DNA from 4 places in the Desulfovibrio fairfieldensis genome. Region 4 is predicted to be linked to each of the others. Evidence: riboswitches for the same ligand, from Rfam matches in the RefSeq annotation. Region 4 holds a riboswitch; each other region holds the start of a gene.
The links. A riboswitch is a leader RNA that binds a small molecule or an ion and turns the genes downstream of it on or off. The one in region 4 is predicted to bind cobalamin.
Positions count from the first base shown of each region.

Region 1: it holds a riboswitch for cobalamin, as region 4 does, so the genes downstream of both, AXF13_RS13320 (sirohydrochlorin cobaltochelatase) here and AXF13_RS08855 (FecCD family ABC transporter permease) in region 4, are expected to answer to the same signal.
Region 2: it holds a riboswitch for cobalamin, as region 4 does, so the genes downstream of both, AXF13_RS07580 (anaerobic ribonucleoside triphosphate reductase) here and AXF13_RS08855 (FecCD family ABC transporter permease) in region 4, are expected to answer to the same signal.
Region 3: it holds a riboswitch for cobalamin, as region 4 does, so the genes downstream of both, metE (5-methyltetrahydropteroyltriglutamate--homocysteine S-methyltransferase) here and AXF13_RS08855 (FecCD family ABC transporter permease) in region 4, are expected to answer to the same signal.

Region 1 is NZ_CP014229.1:3,163,973-3,167,569, forward strand. It holds gene AXF13_RS13310 (30S ribosomal protein S1) at 1-371, opposite strand, end outside; gene AXF13_RS13315 (hypothetical protein) at 468-1,106, opposite strand; cobalamin riboswitch at 1,261-1,498, shown strand; gene AXF13_RS13320 (sirohydrochlorin cobaltochelatase) at 1,543-2,454, shown strand; gene AXF13_RS13325 (phenylacetate--CoA ligase family protein) at 2,586-3,597, opposite strand, start outside.
Region 2 is NZ_CP014229.1:1,776,271-1,779,867, forward strand. It holds gene AXF13_RS07580 (anaerobic ribonucleoside triphosphate reductase) at 1-1,966, opposite strand, end outside; cobalamin riboswitch at 2,097-2,278, opposite strand; gene AXF13_RS07585 (hypothetical protein) at 2,501-3,403, opposite strand.
Region 3 is NZ_CP014229.1:3,406,893-3,410,489, reverse strand. It holds gene AXF13_RS14375 (bifunctional diguanylate cyclase/phosphodiesterase) at 1-1,040, shown strand, start outside; cobalamin riboswitch at 1,217-1,394, shown strand; gene metE (5-methyltetrahydropteroyltriglutamate--homocysteine S-methyltransferase) at 1,654-3,597, shown strand, end outside.
Region 4 is NZ_CP014229.1:2,089,147-2,092,743, reverse strand. It holds gene AXF13_RS08865 (5-formyltetrahydrofolate cyclo-ligase) at 1-172, shown strand, start outside; gene AXF13_RS08860 (purine nucleoside phosphorylase YfiH/LACC1 family protein) at 163-927, shown strand; cobalamin riboswitch at 1,380-1,572, shown strand; gene AXF13_RS08855 (FecCD family ABC transporter permease) at 1,717-2,802, shown strand; gene AXF13_RS08850 (ABC transporter ATP-binding protein) at 2,856-3,597, shown strand, end outside.

The DNA.
Region 1 (3,597 bases), 1.1 Mb from region 4:
CGCACGATATGGCCCTTGATGACCCTGTTATTTTCCTGCACGTCCTCGAGCTGGTCGAAGACCTGCATGCGTTTGGCCTTTTCAAAGGAAAGGGTGATGGTGCCGTCCATTTCGTTCTTGCGCACCACATAAACGTCCACCCTGTCGCCCACGCTGACGGCCATGTTGCCCGCGGCGTCACGGAATTCAGCCGCGGGGATCTGCCCCTCGGACTTGAAATTCACGTCCACCAGCACATTGTCGTCATCCACACGGACGATCTCGCCTTTGGTAATGGAGCCTTCTTCAAGGTCGCCGAAATCGGGATTGAGATAGTTTTCGAGGGCGCTTTCGAAATTAATTTCGTCGTGCCCGGTTTCCTTGTCTGCCATCTGCCATGCCTCCAAATAATTTCCCCTCGCTGAGAGAGTGGGAAAAATTATCAGAGGCAAAGGAAAAGCACAAGAGAAATTGTCCGGCGCAAGGTTTTACGGCCAAGGAGAGAGACGGAAAAATGCGAAGCAGGGTCGGGTTTGCCAGGCCGCGAGCCAGAGCAGGCCCGGCTCAGGCAGCGCCAGACCGGCTGGCGGCGTGGCCGCCAGCGGAAGCAGGACTTGTCCCGCGTCGGCGGGCCGGGCGGCCAGCCCCCGGCACAGCAGATGCCCGGCCAACTCCTCGGCAATGCTGTTGAAGCAACGCAGCTCGATCCAGACCGGTTCCTCAAGTTGAGCTATGGGCGCGGGAGGCGCGTCTTCCCGGCGCTGGGTAATGGCGGCGCGCATGGCCGCGTACCGGCCGCCCCGGCGCAGGGCTGCCCCGGCCACGCCGGGCATGGCCGCCGAAAGGGCCAGCCGGTCGCCGGAGGCCAGGGGCACGGCAAAATCATCCGCAGCCAGACCGTTACGCAAAATGGTCTGGATGCGGCTTTCCACATATGCTTCTTCCAGCCCCAACCCCAAGGTCAGAAAACGCCCCAGGCTCACGGCATCCCCGCCTCGCGCGGGCAGCAGCACGCCCCGGCGCAGCAGGGCCGCGGCCGCGGCCGAAACTTCGGCGCTGAGCCCGGCGGGGTTTTCAGGCCGCTTGCCGGTGCCGCAACAAGCATCCATCTCAAGGGAGGTATCCATATTCGGAAGTATAGCCTGAAACGCGCGCCGGGCCAAGGCCCGGCGCGCGCCTGGAAACAGCTCCTGGTGCCTGATCGCAAAAAATGTGCTTTTTCGCTGAGTCACGGCGGCTATCTCATTTTTCAGCTTCGACACTTGTCTTGACTTTTGCGCCTCCCTATTGTCCTCTGCCCGCTGTAGCGGGGAATTCCGTGCAAATCGGAAACAGTCGCGCTGCGGTAAGAGGGTACAGAGCTTCTTCGCCTTGCCGGAAACATCCCGGCGGGGCGCGACAGCCAGCCGTCACAGGTGAAGGCGAAGCCGAGGCGCGGGGCCGTTGTCCTGATTATGATCAGAAACGCGGACCTCCACATCCCTTAAGTCCGAACACCCGCTGGCCGGGGCGCTTTGCGCCGCCGCCGTATCCACCTTTCAACGCACGATTGAGGAGGTTGCCATGTCTCGTACGTTGCGCGTGTTCCCGCGCGTCCTGCCGCTTTTCCTGCTTCTGCTGGCCCTGCTGGCCGCGTCCGTCCAAGCGGCGGATCAGAAAGCCCCCAAGGAAGGGGTGCTGCTGGTGGCTTTCGGCACCAGCGTGCCCGAAGCCCTGCCCTCGTTCAAGGCCGTGGACGCGTCCTTCAAGGCCGCGTTTCCGGACACGCCCGTGGTCTGGTCCTACACCTCGCAGATCATCCGCAAAAAACTTGCCAAGCAGGGCAAGCCCGTGGGCGGCATCAGCGACGGCTTGGCCGCGCTGGCCAAGGCGGGGGTGAAAGTGGTGCGCGTGCAGTCCCTGCATGTGATGCCCGGCGAGGAATTTACGGAGCTTGAGCGGGCCGTGCTGCTGGATATCCAGAAGCATCCGGGCCGTTTTGAGGCCGTGTACCTGGGCCGCCCCCTGCTGGAGTCGCACAAGGATGCCTTAAGCGTGGCCAAGGCCGTGCTTGCTGATATGGGCGGCAAGCGCCGGAAGGGCGAGGCTGTGGTGCTCATGGGCCACGGACAGGCCCACGGCCGGGCGGACCTGGTTTTTGAAGGCACACGGGCCACGTTCAAGGAAAGTGACCCCCTGGTCTTCATGGCCACAGTGGAAGGCGCGCGCGGCATTGACGACCTGCTGGCCGAGCTCAAAGCCCACAAGATCAAGAAAGTCTGGCTGCAGCCCCTGATGGTGGTGGCCGGGGACCACGCCCGCAACGACCTGGCCGGGGACGAGGAGGATTCCTGGGCTTCCAAGCTCAAGGCCGCCGGTTTCAAGGTGGAGGCCAACCTCAAGGGCCTGGGCGAAGTGCCCGGCGTGCGTGATCTCTTTGTGGACCATGCCAAGCAAAATGTGGACGACCTGACCAAGGAACCCAAGAAGCAGTAAAGCCGGATTTATCCACCGCAGCAAAGACGCCGTCCGTTTCCACACTCCGTGGAGACGGGCGGCGTTTTCGTGCCGGGTTTACGGTAAGTCCGCCCTATCGTCCTGAAAGGGGCACAACGCACGGAGCGGGATCAGCGCTTGTCGATCACCCGCTTGGACTTGCTGAACGTACGCGGCAGGCCGGCGTAATCCGCCACCCGCACTTCCATGCGCGCCAGAATGGCCTTGTGCAGCCGCCGCTCCAGAGCCTGGGCCAGGGCAGCGTCATTGCCGGACGGCTGATCCTGGGCGCGCTCCACAATCAGGGCCAGATGGTCCAGGGAGCGCTCGTCCCTGGTCAGCTCCATCTGGTATTCGCCGCCCAGTTCCGGGAACTGGCCGATGACTTCCATGATCTGGCCGGGATAGATGTTCACGCCCCTGTAGATGACCATGTCGTCGGAGCGGCCCAGAATGCGGTCGTGCCGGGGCATGTTCAGGCCGCAGGAGCAGCGGCCCGGCAGCAGGCGGGTCAGGTCGTGGGTGCGGTAGCGCAACAGGGGCACGGCCTCCTTGCGCAGGCTGGTGACCACCATCTCGCCCACTTCGCCCTCGGGCACGGGCTGCAGGGTGTCCGGGTCCAGCACTTCGATGATGAACAAATCCGCCCAGTAATGCAGGCCCTCATGGGCGTCGCAGTCCATGGCCGTGCCCGGACCGTACATTTCGGTCATGCCCGCGATGTCATAGCTGCCTTCCAGGCCCAGCTTGCTCTCGATGGCCAGGCGCATTTTCTCGCTGCGCGTCTCGGCCCCGCAGATCATCTTGCGCAGCCGGATCTGATCGCGGATGCCCGCGCGCTCCACTTCCTCGGCCAGCAGCAGGGCCATGGAGGCCGTGGCCCCGAAACAACTGGCGCCCACGTCCCTGAGCAGTTGCAGATGCATTTCCAGATTGCCCGGCCCCACCGGAATGGTCAGCATGCCGAAAAGCTCGCTGCCCAGCTGAAAGCCCGCCCCGGCGGTCCACAGGCCGTAACCCACAGCCACCTGCATGCGGTCCTCGGGCGTGAGCCCGGCCAGCTCGTAGCAGCGGGCCATCTGGGTGCTGAACGTCTCGATGTCGCGGCGGCTGTAGGCCAGAATTTTGCGCTTGCCCGTGGTG
Region 2 (3,597 bases), 310 kb from region 4:
CCAGCTGGATCTTCCTGAAGGCCTTGATGGGATAGTAAACCGGCACATGGAAGGAATTAGTGTAATAATCGCGGTCCGTGACGCCGGGAATACTGCCGTAGCGCTCCCGGTCCAGGGACACGAAACGCCCGCTCAAGCTTTCCGCCGGGGTGGCGATGAGCGTGAAGTTCAGGCCGGTCTTTTCCGCTTCCTCGTCAGCGCGACGGCGCATATGCCCGATGATTTCCAGGCCCAGCTTCTGGGCCTCCTCGCTTTCGCCGTGATGCGCGCCCACCAAGGCCTTGAGGGCCTCGGCCAGACCGATGAAGCCGATGGTCAGGGTGCCGTGCTTGAGCACTTCCCCTATGCCGTCGTCCCAGTCCAGCTTGCCGGAATCCAGCCAGATGCCGTTGCCCATAAGGAAGGGATAGTTGCGCACCTTTTTGGCGCTCTGGATCTTGAGCCGGTGCAGCAACTGCCGGAAGACCAGATCGATCTTCTCATCCAGCAGGGCGTAAAACTTTTCCGGATCATTACGGGCTTCCAGGCCCAGGCGCGGCAGGTTCACGGAGGTGAAGCTCAGATTGCCGCGTCCGCAGGTCACCTGGCGCTCCGGATCATACACATTGCCCAGCACACGCGTGCGGCAACCCATATAGGCCACTTCGCTGTCGTAATAACCGTCCCTGTAGTACTGGAGGTTGAAGGGGGCGTCAAGAAAGCTGAAATTGGGGAAAAGGCGTTTAGCCGAGGTTTCCATGGCCAGTTTGAACAAATCGTAGTTGGGGTCCTCGGGATTGTAGTTGACCCCTTCCTTGACCTTGAAAATCTGCACCGGGAAAATGGAAGTCTCGCCGTTGCCCAGACCGGCCTGGGTGGCCAGGAGCAGGTTTTTCATGACCATCCGGCCCTCGGCGGAGACGTCCGTGCCGTAGTTGATGGAGCTGAACGGCACCTGGGCCCCGGCCCGGGAATTCATGGTATTCAGGTTGTGGATCAGGGCCTCCATGGCCTGGTACACGCGCCGGTCCGTATTGGCCAGAGCTTCGTCCACGGCATAGGCGTGGGCGCGTTCCGCCAGTTCTTTCCACTGTTCGGGAGCGGCTTCGGTCAGCGCGCGGCCCAGAGCATCGGCTCCGGCCATGCTCGGGCGCACGCCCACGGCATCCAGCAGTTTCCCGGCCAGTTCCTCCGCGGCGGCCGCGTCCAGGCCCCCGGCAATGCGCAGGCAGGCGCAGAAGGCCTTGCGGTATTCCTTGGCATAGGTCTTGATCACGCCCTCGGCCATGGCATAGTCAAAGTGCGGCACGCTCTGGCCGCCGTGCATTTCATTCTGGTTGGCCTGAATGGCTATGCAGGCCAGGGCCGAATAGCTTTCAATGGAATTGGGCTCACGCAGATAGCCGTGCCCGGTGGAGAAACCGTTTTTGAACAGCGGGATCAGATTGATCTGGCAGCAGGTTTCGGTGAGCATGTAGAAATCTTTGTCATGAATATGGATATCGCCGTTAAGATGCGCGGCCGAGGCGTCCTTGGGCAGGATATAATTGTCGATGAAGAATTTGGAGCCCTCGGAACCGTACTTGAGCATGGTGCCCATGGCCGTGTCGCCGTCAATATTGGCGTTCTCCCGCTTGATGTCCTCCCGGATGGCCGGGGAGTACGTCAGCTTTTTGTAGATATCCATCAGATAGGATTCCGCGTTGCGGATCTTGGCGTGCTCCGCGCGGTAGAGAATATAGGCCTTGGCGGTTTTGGCGTAATCGTACTGGATCAGCGTTTCTTCCACCACGTCCTGAATTTCTTCCACATGGCGGAGGCTGCGCTCATCCAGCTTTCTGCAGACTTTCTCGGTGACGAAAAGCAGGTCCGTGGGCGACATGTCCTCGCCGCCCACAGCCTGGTTGGCTTTGGTGATGGCGTTGAGAATCTTGACCGAATCAAAGGGCACGGACGCGCCGTCCCGTTTCATAATACTGGCGGGCATGAAAAACTCCAGGCATGGAGGGGCTGTATGGAATAAAAAACCTCCGCCCGCAACACAGGCGGAGGAGGAAACGCATTTATCCTCACTGCAAGACCTGACGGCAAAAGCCCCGTTGCCGACGGTCCGTCCTCAAAGACGATGAATGAAAGCAGGTCTTCCGGCTTGCCGGCTCGCTTTTCGGCCTTCCCGGAGCGAATCCAGTGGCGCGCAAGGAAAAGCGGCATCAGTTCGGCGCACGGCGGCGGGTCCGCTCCCGATTTGAACGGGATTCCCTATTAAGCCCCGAAGGGCGCTTCCGTATCTCTAGAGATAGTCAAAACAGCCCCTTTCTGTCAATCAGAGGCGCGAAAAAAGGCTTCCTTGCTTCGTAACAACATACTGAATTTAAAAGATAAATTTTAAGGATACGGCCCTACGGCGACGACCGTCAGCCCTCCGGCCACAGTGCCGGGCCGCCATGCCCTCCAAAAGGTAGAGCCGGATGGTTTCATCGCCGACGATGCCGGGCGGGAGCATCTTGCCGCCCCCGCCGGTTCACCGCGCCGGGGCGGCCTGACTTTCGGCTCCTCTCCCTGACGGGCCGCCGAGCCGCGCCGTGATCCAGAGGTCCAGACCGGGCACGCCCTCCTCGCCCACCGGCTGCCAGTCCAGCACGGCATCCCGCCGCGCTGCGGACAGATAGCGCACAAAACGCAAATGCAGGTTCAGAGCGCTGTCCTTTTTATTCCGACCGACAATCACGCTGTGGGCAGCCAGAAAAAACTTGCGGGACTCCCCTTCCGGGCCGTTGCAGTCCAGATAGAGCAGGCAGAGCGTATTCTGATCAATATCAATGTCGTTGAGCAGATCGTAATCGACCAGCCGCACGAACGCACCACCGGCGGAGACGTCGATCAGGCGTATTTTCCGTTCCAGATCCTGGCTGTAACGGCTCATATAGATCTGCACCTGGCCGCGCTGCTCCGGCAACATGGGCGCGAACCAGAAGCGGAATTTTTTGAGCATGTCCGGCCCCAGGCGCAGCCGTTCGTGCCGACGCAACTCCCGCCATAAGGAACGGAAAGGCGTCTTGAGAGTGATCTCGGTCAGGGCGTTTCCGGCGTCGCGCCGCACATCCTGCACGCGGCAGTTGCAATAAAAACCGTGCCGCGCGACGGCAGCCTTACCGCTCTCTTCCTGCCCGTCCCTTGCCTCTTCCGGATTCGCCTCGATATCCGGCTTGAAATAGATGCGGCACTCTCCGCCCTTCAGTTCAGCGGGAATCAGGGGCTCCGCCGTGGACAGGACCGTGATGTCGCGGGCGGTAAAGGTTACGGTGCAGAGCAGAGGTCCCGCTTCGCGCGGACGGCCGTCAAAGGTGAGTTGGACCGGAAGGGCCCGGTCACGGGCGTATTCCAGGGCGGTTGCGATATTCGGACGCCAGAGGCAGAGGGGCATTACGCGGATCTCCTGTCATCACCAAGGATGCATGCCATGTCCTTTGGCACAGAGCAAGCTGGGGAATTGCCATTCTCAAAGCCGGCGCTGCCCTCAGTCGGCTGCTGTTGTTATTCGCAGCAATGCTGTCCTCGTCTGTCGCGTTGCGGCTACAGCCAGGCTTCGCCATGAACGGTTCAGGCAAGCCCCGGCGG
Region 3 (3,597 bases), 1.3 Mb from region 4:
AGTTGCGCGAATATACCCAGTCTTACCGGGTCATGCTCTTTTTCGGCATCTGCCCGGTGGAAAAACGCAGGACCCCGGTGCACGTGCTCTGCGACTGGGCCCATCTGGCCCTGAAAACCGTCAAGGGCAGCGACCTGACCAACTATGCCTTTTATGACGGCGAGCTGCGCGCCCGGCTGCTGGATGAAAACAATATCAAGGATCAAATGCACGAGGCTCTGGAAAAAGGCCAGTTCGTGCTCTATCTCCAGCCCAAGGTGGAGATTTCCAGCGGCCGCATTGTGGGGGCCGAGGCTCTGGCCCGCTGGCGGCACCCCACGGACGGACTGATCCTGCCGGGCCGCTTTGTGCCGCTGTTCGAACGCAACGGCTTCATCGTCCGTTTTGACGAGTACATCTGGGAACAGACCTGTAAAATGCTGCGCCTCTGGCTGAACAAAGGCTACCGGCCCACGCCCGTGTCCATCAACGTCTCGCGCATGCACTTCAACGACGACCATTTCTGCGGCAAGCTGCTGGCCCTGACCGACAAATACCATTTGCCCCGGCATCTGCTGGAGCTGGAGCTCACGGAAAGCGCCTTTTTTGAAAGCGAAAAAACCCTGATCCGGGTCATGAACGACCTCCAGAAACAGGGTTTCGTCTTTTCCATGGATGATTTCGGCACGGGCTATTCCTCCCTGAGTACCCTGCGCGCCCTGCCTTTCAACATCGTCAAGCTGGACCGCACCTTCATCAGCGACGGCACGGACAATGAACGCGGCCAGATCGTGGCCCGCAACACCGTCACCATGGCCCGCCAGCTCAAGATGAAAATCATCGCCGAGGGCGTGGAAACCGTGGAGCAGGCGCACTTCCTGCTCAGCATCGGCTGCAATTACGCCCAGGGCTACTATTACGCGCGCCCGGTGGATCCCGAGGAATTCGAAGTGCTCAGCTTTGTGCAGGAAAAAGCCTTCTGGGTGGACCCCAGTCTCCAGGAGGAAGCCCTCCGCCTGAACCTGCCCCTGGGCCTGAACGCTCCGGACCGGGAATACTGAACCGCCGCTACCGCCGGAACGCTTTTCCTGATCCATGCGCTTCTCGGAAAGGCCGCCGGGGGGCAACGCCGTCCCCAATCCATGCCCCCCCATTGAACACCGCCCTCTTGCGGCGATTTTCCACGCCTTCGCCCCGTGGGCCTGTCCTTCGGCAATGCTTGACAGCACAGGCCAAAGTATATATCAATTTATCTAGATATTGTGATGAGAAACGGAAAGCGGTGTAAATCCGCTACGGACGCGCCACTGTAACCGGGACAAACCCAGCCGAAGCCACTGTTCGACACGGACGAACGGGAAGGCAAGGCGAGCACGGGCCGGAAGTCAGGAGACGACTTGTCACAATGGCCGCGATCGGCGCGGCACGGCAGTACTGTCTCGCGTATAGGCATTTGCCCGGACTGGAGCTTACGCTTGAAATTGCCGCCCAACGGCCCGGCATCTCCGCTGTTTTGCGTTCCACGGCTCAGCGGCGGATGCGCCGTGCGGCAATTTAGCGGCGCGGTTTATCCTGCACAAAGACGGACCGCCCTCTCCGGATGCATCCCTGTATTCCGGCTCTGGACGCACGTGAAATAGACTGCCCTTTCAACTCTTTTGAAAGGAGCATCCCATGCGAACCCACATTCTCGGTTTCCCGTCCATCGGAAAACAGCGAGAGCTGAAACAGGTTCTCGAAGCCTTCTGGAAAGGCGATCTTGCCGCTGAAGCGCTTACCGAAACCTGCACGGCGCTGAAGAAGCGCCATTGGCGCATCCAGCAAGACGCCGGTCTTGACTATGTGACCACAGGCGATTTTTCACTCTACGACCGCATGCTGGACATAACCCGCATGCTCGGCGCAATGCCCCCCCGCTTTGCCCCCTGCCTCAAGGACGCGCACCCGGACCTGTATTTCAGCTTGGCGCGCGGCGATGCGCGGCGCAACATTCCGGCCCTGGAAATGACCAAGTGGTTTGACACCAACTACCACTATCTTGTGCCAGAAATCGATGCCGATACGCCCTGGCATCGCGAAGAGCACCCGCTGGTCGCGGATACAAGGCTGGCCGGGGAACTCGGCTTTTCGCCGAAACCGGCCCTGATCGGTCCGTTCACCTGGCTGGCCCTGGCAAAAGCCCGCAACGGCGCGCACAAGTGGGCGCGGCTGAACGCGGTTACGGCCGCCTATGCCGACCTTTTTACGCTTCTTGCGCCCTTGTGCGACCGCATCCAGGTTGAGGAACCCGTGCTCTGCACGGAACTTCTGCCGCAAGAGGCGAGCGGGGCTTTTCGGGAGGCCTACGCGGCCCTGAACACGGCCAGCAACGGCAAGCTCATGCTGACGACCTATTTCGGCCCGCTCTGCCGGAATCTGGATCTAGCCCTCGCTTCCGGCTGCGCAACGCTGCATGTGGACATGGTGCGCGGCAGGGAACAACTGGATGCCGTTCTGGACAAGCTCCCCGCCGACACGGCGCTTTCGCTCGGCGTGGTGAACGGACGCAATATCTGGAAAAGCGATTACGCCCAAATCCTGCCCCTTGTCACGCGGGCCGTCGCCGCGCTCGGCACGGAACGGGTTTTGCTGGGATCAAGCTGCTCGCTGCTGCACTGCCCTGTGGACCTGGAGGAAGAAACAACCCTGCCGGAGCACATCCGGAACCGCATGGCCTTTGCCGTGCAGAAGTGCGCGGAGCTGACCGACCTGCGAAACATTGCGGAAAACGGCGACAACGCGGCCCTGGCGGCCAATGCCGCCGTATTGCGGGCGGCTGCCGGGCATGCCGACAGCCGCATTGACGCCGTGCGCCGACGCGCGTCCGCCGTCACGCCGGACCAGCTTTCCCGCCGCTCGGCCTATCCGCAGCGGCATGCCGCGCAGGCCTGGCTCAACCTGCCCCCGCTGCCCACCACGACCATCGGCTCCTTCCCTCAGACCGCCGCCATCCGTAAAACCCGCCTGGACTACAAGCGGGGCGACATGCCGGAAGCGGACTATCTGGCCGCCATCAGACAGGAAATCAAAAACTGCATCGCAAAGCAGGAGAAACTGGGCCTGGACGTCCTTGTGCATGGCGAGGCTGAGCGCAACGATATGGTGGAATATTTCGGCCAGCAGCTCGGCGGCTTCTGCTTTACGCAGAATGGCTGGGTGCAGAGCTACGGCAGCCGCTGCGTAAAGCCGCCCGTCATCTACGGCGACGTGTACCGCAAGCGGCCCATGACCGTGGACTGGATTCTCTACGCGCAGTCGCTCACGCAAAAACCGGTTAAGGGCATGCTGACCGGCCCGGTGACGATTCTCTGCTGGAGCTTCGTTCGCGAGGACCTGGAACGCGGCGAAGTCTGCAAACAGATCGCTCTGGCTATCCGCGACGAAGTGCTGGATCTGGAAAAGGCGGGCATCCGCATCATCCAGATCGACGAGGCCGCCCTGCGGGAAGGCATGCCCCTGACCAAAGCCTCGGCGGAAGACTATCTGCGCCGGGCGGTGGACGCCTTCCGTCTGGCCGCGTCCGGCGTGGAGGACGCCACACAGATCCACACCCATATGTGCTACAGCGAGTTCAATGCC
Region 4 (3,597 bases):
CGGCCGCCTGGGCTTCGGCGGAGGGTATTATGACCGTTTTCTGGACAGCGAACTGGCCTGCCCGCGCGTGGGCCTGTGCTTCGCCTTCCAGGTTGCCAAAAATCTGCCCCTGGAACAGTGGGATCAACGCGTGCAATATCTCTGCACGGAAGAGCAGTTTCTGTGTCTGTAAGCTACATTCCTTTTCAGTTTCCCGGTCTTGAGAATGTCCGTTGCGCCTTTCAGGTCCGAGCCGCCATCCCCGGCGGCGTGTACCGCAACGGCTATGACGGCGGCAATATTTCCTTCAGCACCGAGGACGACCCGGATATTGTAACGGGCAACCGCCGCGACCTGCTGGCGGCCTTGCAGCCGCACGGTCTCACGGCTTGGGCGGAGCTCAATCAGGTGCACGGCGACGTGTTGCTCTTCGAGCCGGAAGCCGTGGCCTGCGAAACCCGGTCCACGGCGGACGGCGACGGCATGGCCGTGTCCCGGCCCGGCCTGGGCCTGCTGATCAAGACCGCGGACTGCCAGCCCATTCTGCTGGCGCACAAGAGCGGTCGATACGTGGCTGCCCTGCACGCGGGCTGGCGGGGCAACCGTTGCGATTTCCCGGGTACGGGCGTGGCCCGCTTCTGCGCGCGCTATGATCTCAAACCCTGCGACCTGCTGGCCGTGCGCGGACCCAGCCTGGGGCCGGGACGGGCGGAGTTCGTCAACTTCGAGCGGGAATGGAGCGACGACTTCCGGCCCTGGTTCGACCCGGCAACGCGGACCATGGATCTCTGGGGCCTGACCCGCCGGCAGTTGCAACAAGCCGGTCTGCCGGAGCGCCAAATCTACGGCCTGGATCTTTGCACGGCTTCCAACAACGGACAGTTCTTCTCTTACCGGCGTGAAAAAAGGTCCGGCCGTCAGGCCAGCCTGATCTGGACCACGGCCTGAGGCTGATCCGTCGCGCGTCTACCTTGGGCAAGCGTATAAAAGTTCATTTAATTTATACAGCTGGTTCAATATATTGGTATTTATCATATACTCTTTCCCAAGAGTTGGGCAAAGCCACCTTTGCTCCGCCGGAGCGAAGCGCAGGCGGATGGCTGGTGCCGGGAGAATTCTAAAAACTAAGATTCTTCGGCGTTGGCAAGGAAAATGGCGCTTTTTTGCGTGGAAACCGACCGAAAGGCGGCCCAAAGGGCCGTGCCCGTTGGCGAGCCGGGCGAGCCTTACGGGCATCAAGAGCAGGGCTGTACTCAAGTACGTGAGCGGCAAAAACGCCGGATGACGCCGCCAACGTCGAACAGGCCGGTTTTGACGGATAATCCCGGCAAATAAGATGCCTTAAAAGCTGGAGTCAGATGCATCTGTCCGGCCGCATTGACAGGGCCGCGCGCCGCGCCTAATGTGCCTCTGGCAACGGTAGCCGGACCGGCGGAGCAACGCGGAACGGCTTGAAAAGGGAATCCCGTGTAAAACGGGAGCGGACCCGCCGCCGTGAGATCCGCAAACCGCGCCCCATTTTGTGCCACTGGAAACGGGAAGGCCGGGGCAAGGGGATCAAGCCGGAAGACCTGCCGTGCCCATTTTCGCGCTCCTGGAGCAGCTTAACTTTGAAAAAGTGCATTGCTCTGGCGTGAGATGTTCTCCGGCAACGGGTTTTTGCCGGTCAGGCAGAGGAAATACGGGCCTCTTCCAGGTATGGAAGAGGCTTTTTTTGTCCGCATAGCCCCATATGATATGCACATAGATGCCCTTTCCCGGCCGCCCCGGGCGCGGTCCCTTTGCCTTGCCCTGGCCGGGCTGGCGGCGCTCTGGCTATGCTCCCTGCCGCTGGCCTGTCTGCCGGGGCCGTTCCCGCTGGGCGTGAATGAGGTTTTCCGCGCGCTGGCCGCGAGCCTGGGCCTGGCCGCCGCTCCGGTGGACGCCTCCCAACTCCTGGTAGTGGGGCAGATCCGTCTGGCGCGGGTCTGTCTGGCGGCACTTTGCGGCGGCGCGCTGGCCGTGGCCGGCGTGGCCCTGCAAGGCGTACTGCGCAATCCCCTGGCCGATCCTTTCACTCTTGGCATTTCCGCCGGTGCGGCCTGCGGCGCCAGCATGGCTATCGCCCTGGGCGGCGTCGGCGGCGGGTTCGGCCTGTGGCTGGGGCGGATTCTGGGCCATGCGGCGGGAGTGACCCAGGCCGGGTTGGTGGCTCCCGCCGCTCTGGCCGGGGCCCTGCTGGCCCTGTGCGGCGCGCTCTGGCTGGGCCGGGGCAAGGGGGATTTCAGCCGCGAAAGCGTGATTCTGGCGGGTATTGCCGTGGCCGCCTTTCTGGGGGCCCTGGTGGCCCTGGTCAAGGCTCTCAATGAGGAATCCGTGACCAGCATCGTGTTCTGGATTCTGGGCTCGCTCCAAGGCCGGGGCTGGGACAGTCTGCCCCTGCTGCTGGCGACCCTTATTCCCGGTCTGCTGGCCGTGGGTCTGGGCTGGCGGGCCTTGGACGTGCTTTCGCTGGGCGACGAGCAGGCCGCGCAACTGGGCCTTAATGTGGGCCGGGCGCGCTTCTGGCTGTTGGCCGGGGCCAGCTGCATGACCGCCGGTTGCGTGGCCGTGGCCGGAGTGATCGGCTTTGTGGGCCTGGTAGTGCCGCATGTGCTGCGCCTTTTGCTGGGACCGGGGCACGGCCCTTTGCTGGCCGGGGCCTTTTTCGGCGGCGGCGTACTGCTGGTCTGGGCTGACGTCCTGGCCCGCAGCGTGCTGGGCGGCGGCCAGGAATTGCCCGTGGGCGTGGTCACGGCCCTGTTGGGCGGGCCGTTTTTCGCCCTTCTGGTGCGGCGGCGCTGATGTCCGGCGCACGATCAATGGACAGGCCGCTGAGCAGAGCAGTGGAAGGGCCGATGCTGGACGTGCGCAATCTCACGGCGGGCTATGCCGGGCGGCCCGTGCTGCGCGGCGTGAGCCTGGCGGCGCGAGGCGGAGAAAGCGTGGCCCTGCTGGGACCTAACGGCAGCGGCAAAACCACCTTGCTGCGTTGCATTTCCGGCGTGCTGCGGCCCCAGGGCGGCGGCATACGTTTGGCGGACAGGCCGCTGGATGGCCTGCGTCCGCGCGAACGCGCCCGGCTGGCGGCCGTGGTGCCGCAACGCGCGGAATGTCCGTCCGGCCTGAGTGTGCGTCAGATGGTCCTGCTGGGGCGCTATCCCTACCTCTCCTGGCTGGGCGGCTACGGACGGCGGGACTACGCCGCCGTCGGACAGGCCCTGGCCGCCACCGGAGCCGCCGCTCTGGCCGCGCGCCGCGTGGGGGAGCTTTCCGGCGGGGAACTGCAGCGGGTGCTGCTGGCGCGGGCTCTGGCCCAGGAGAGCCCGCTGCTCCTGCTGGACGAGCTGGCCGCCGGTCTGGATCTGGCCCGCATGGTGGAACTTTTTGATCTGCTGGAGCGCCGCCGGGCCGCCGGGGCCTGCGTGCTCATGGCCATGCACGACTGCAATCTGGCCGCCTTGTATGCAACCAGGCTCATGGGCCTGAAAAACGGCCGGGTACTCTTTGACGGCCCCGTGTCCGAGGTCTTTACCGAGGAGAAACTCAGTGTCCTGTATGATATTCCCATCCGGGTTTTTCCGCATCCGCGCTGGGGCC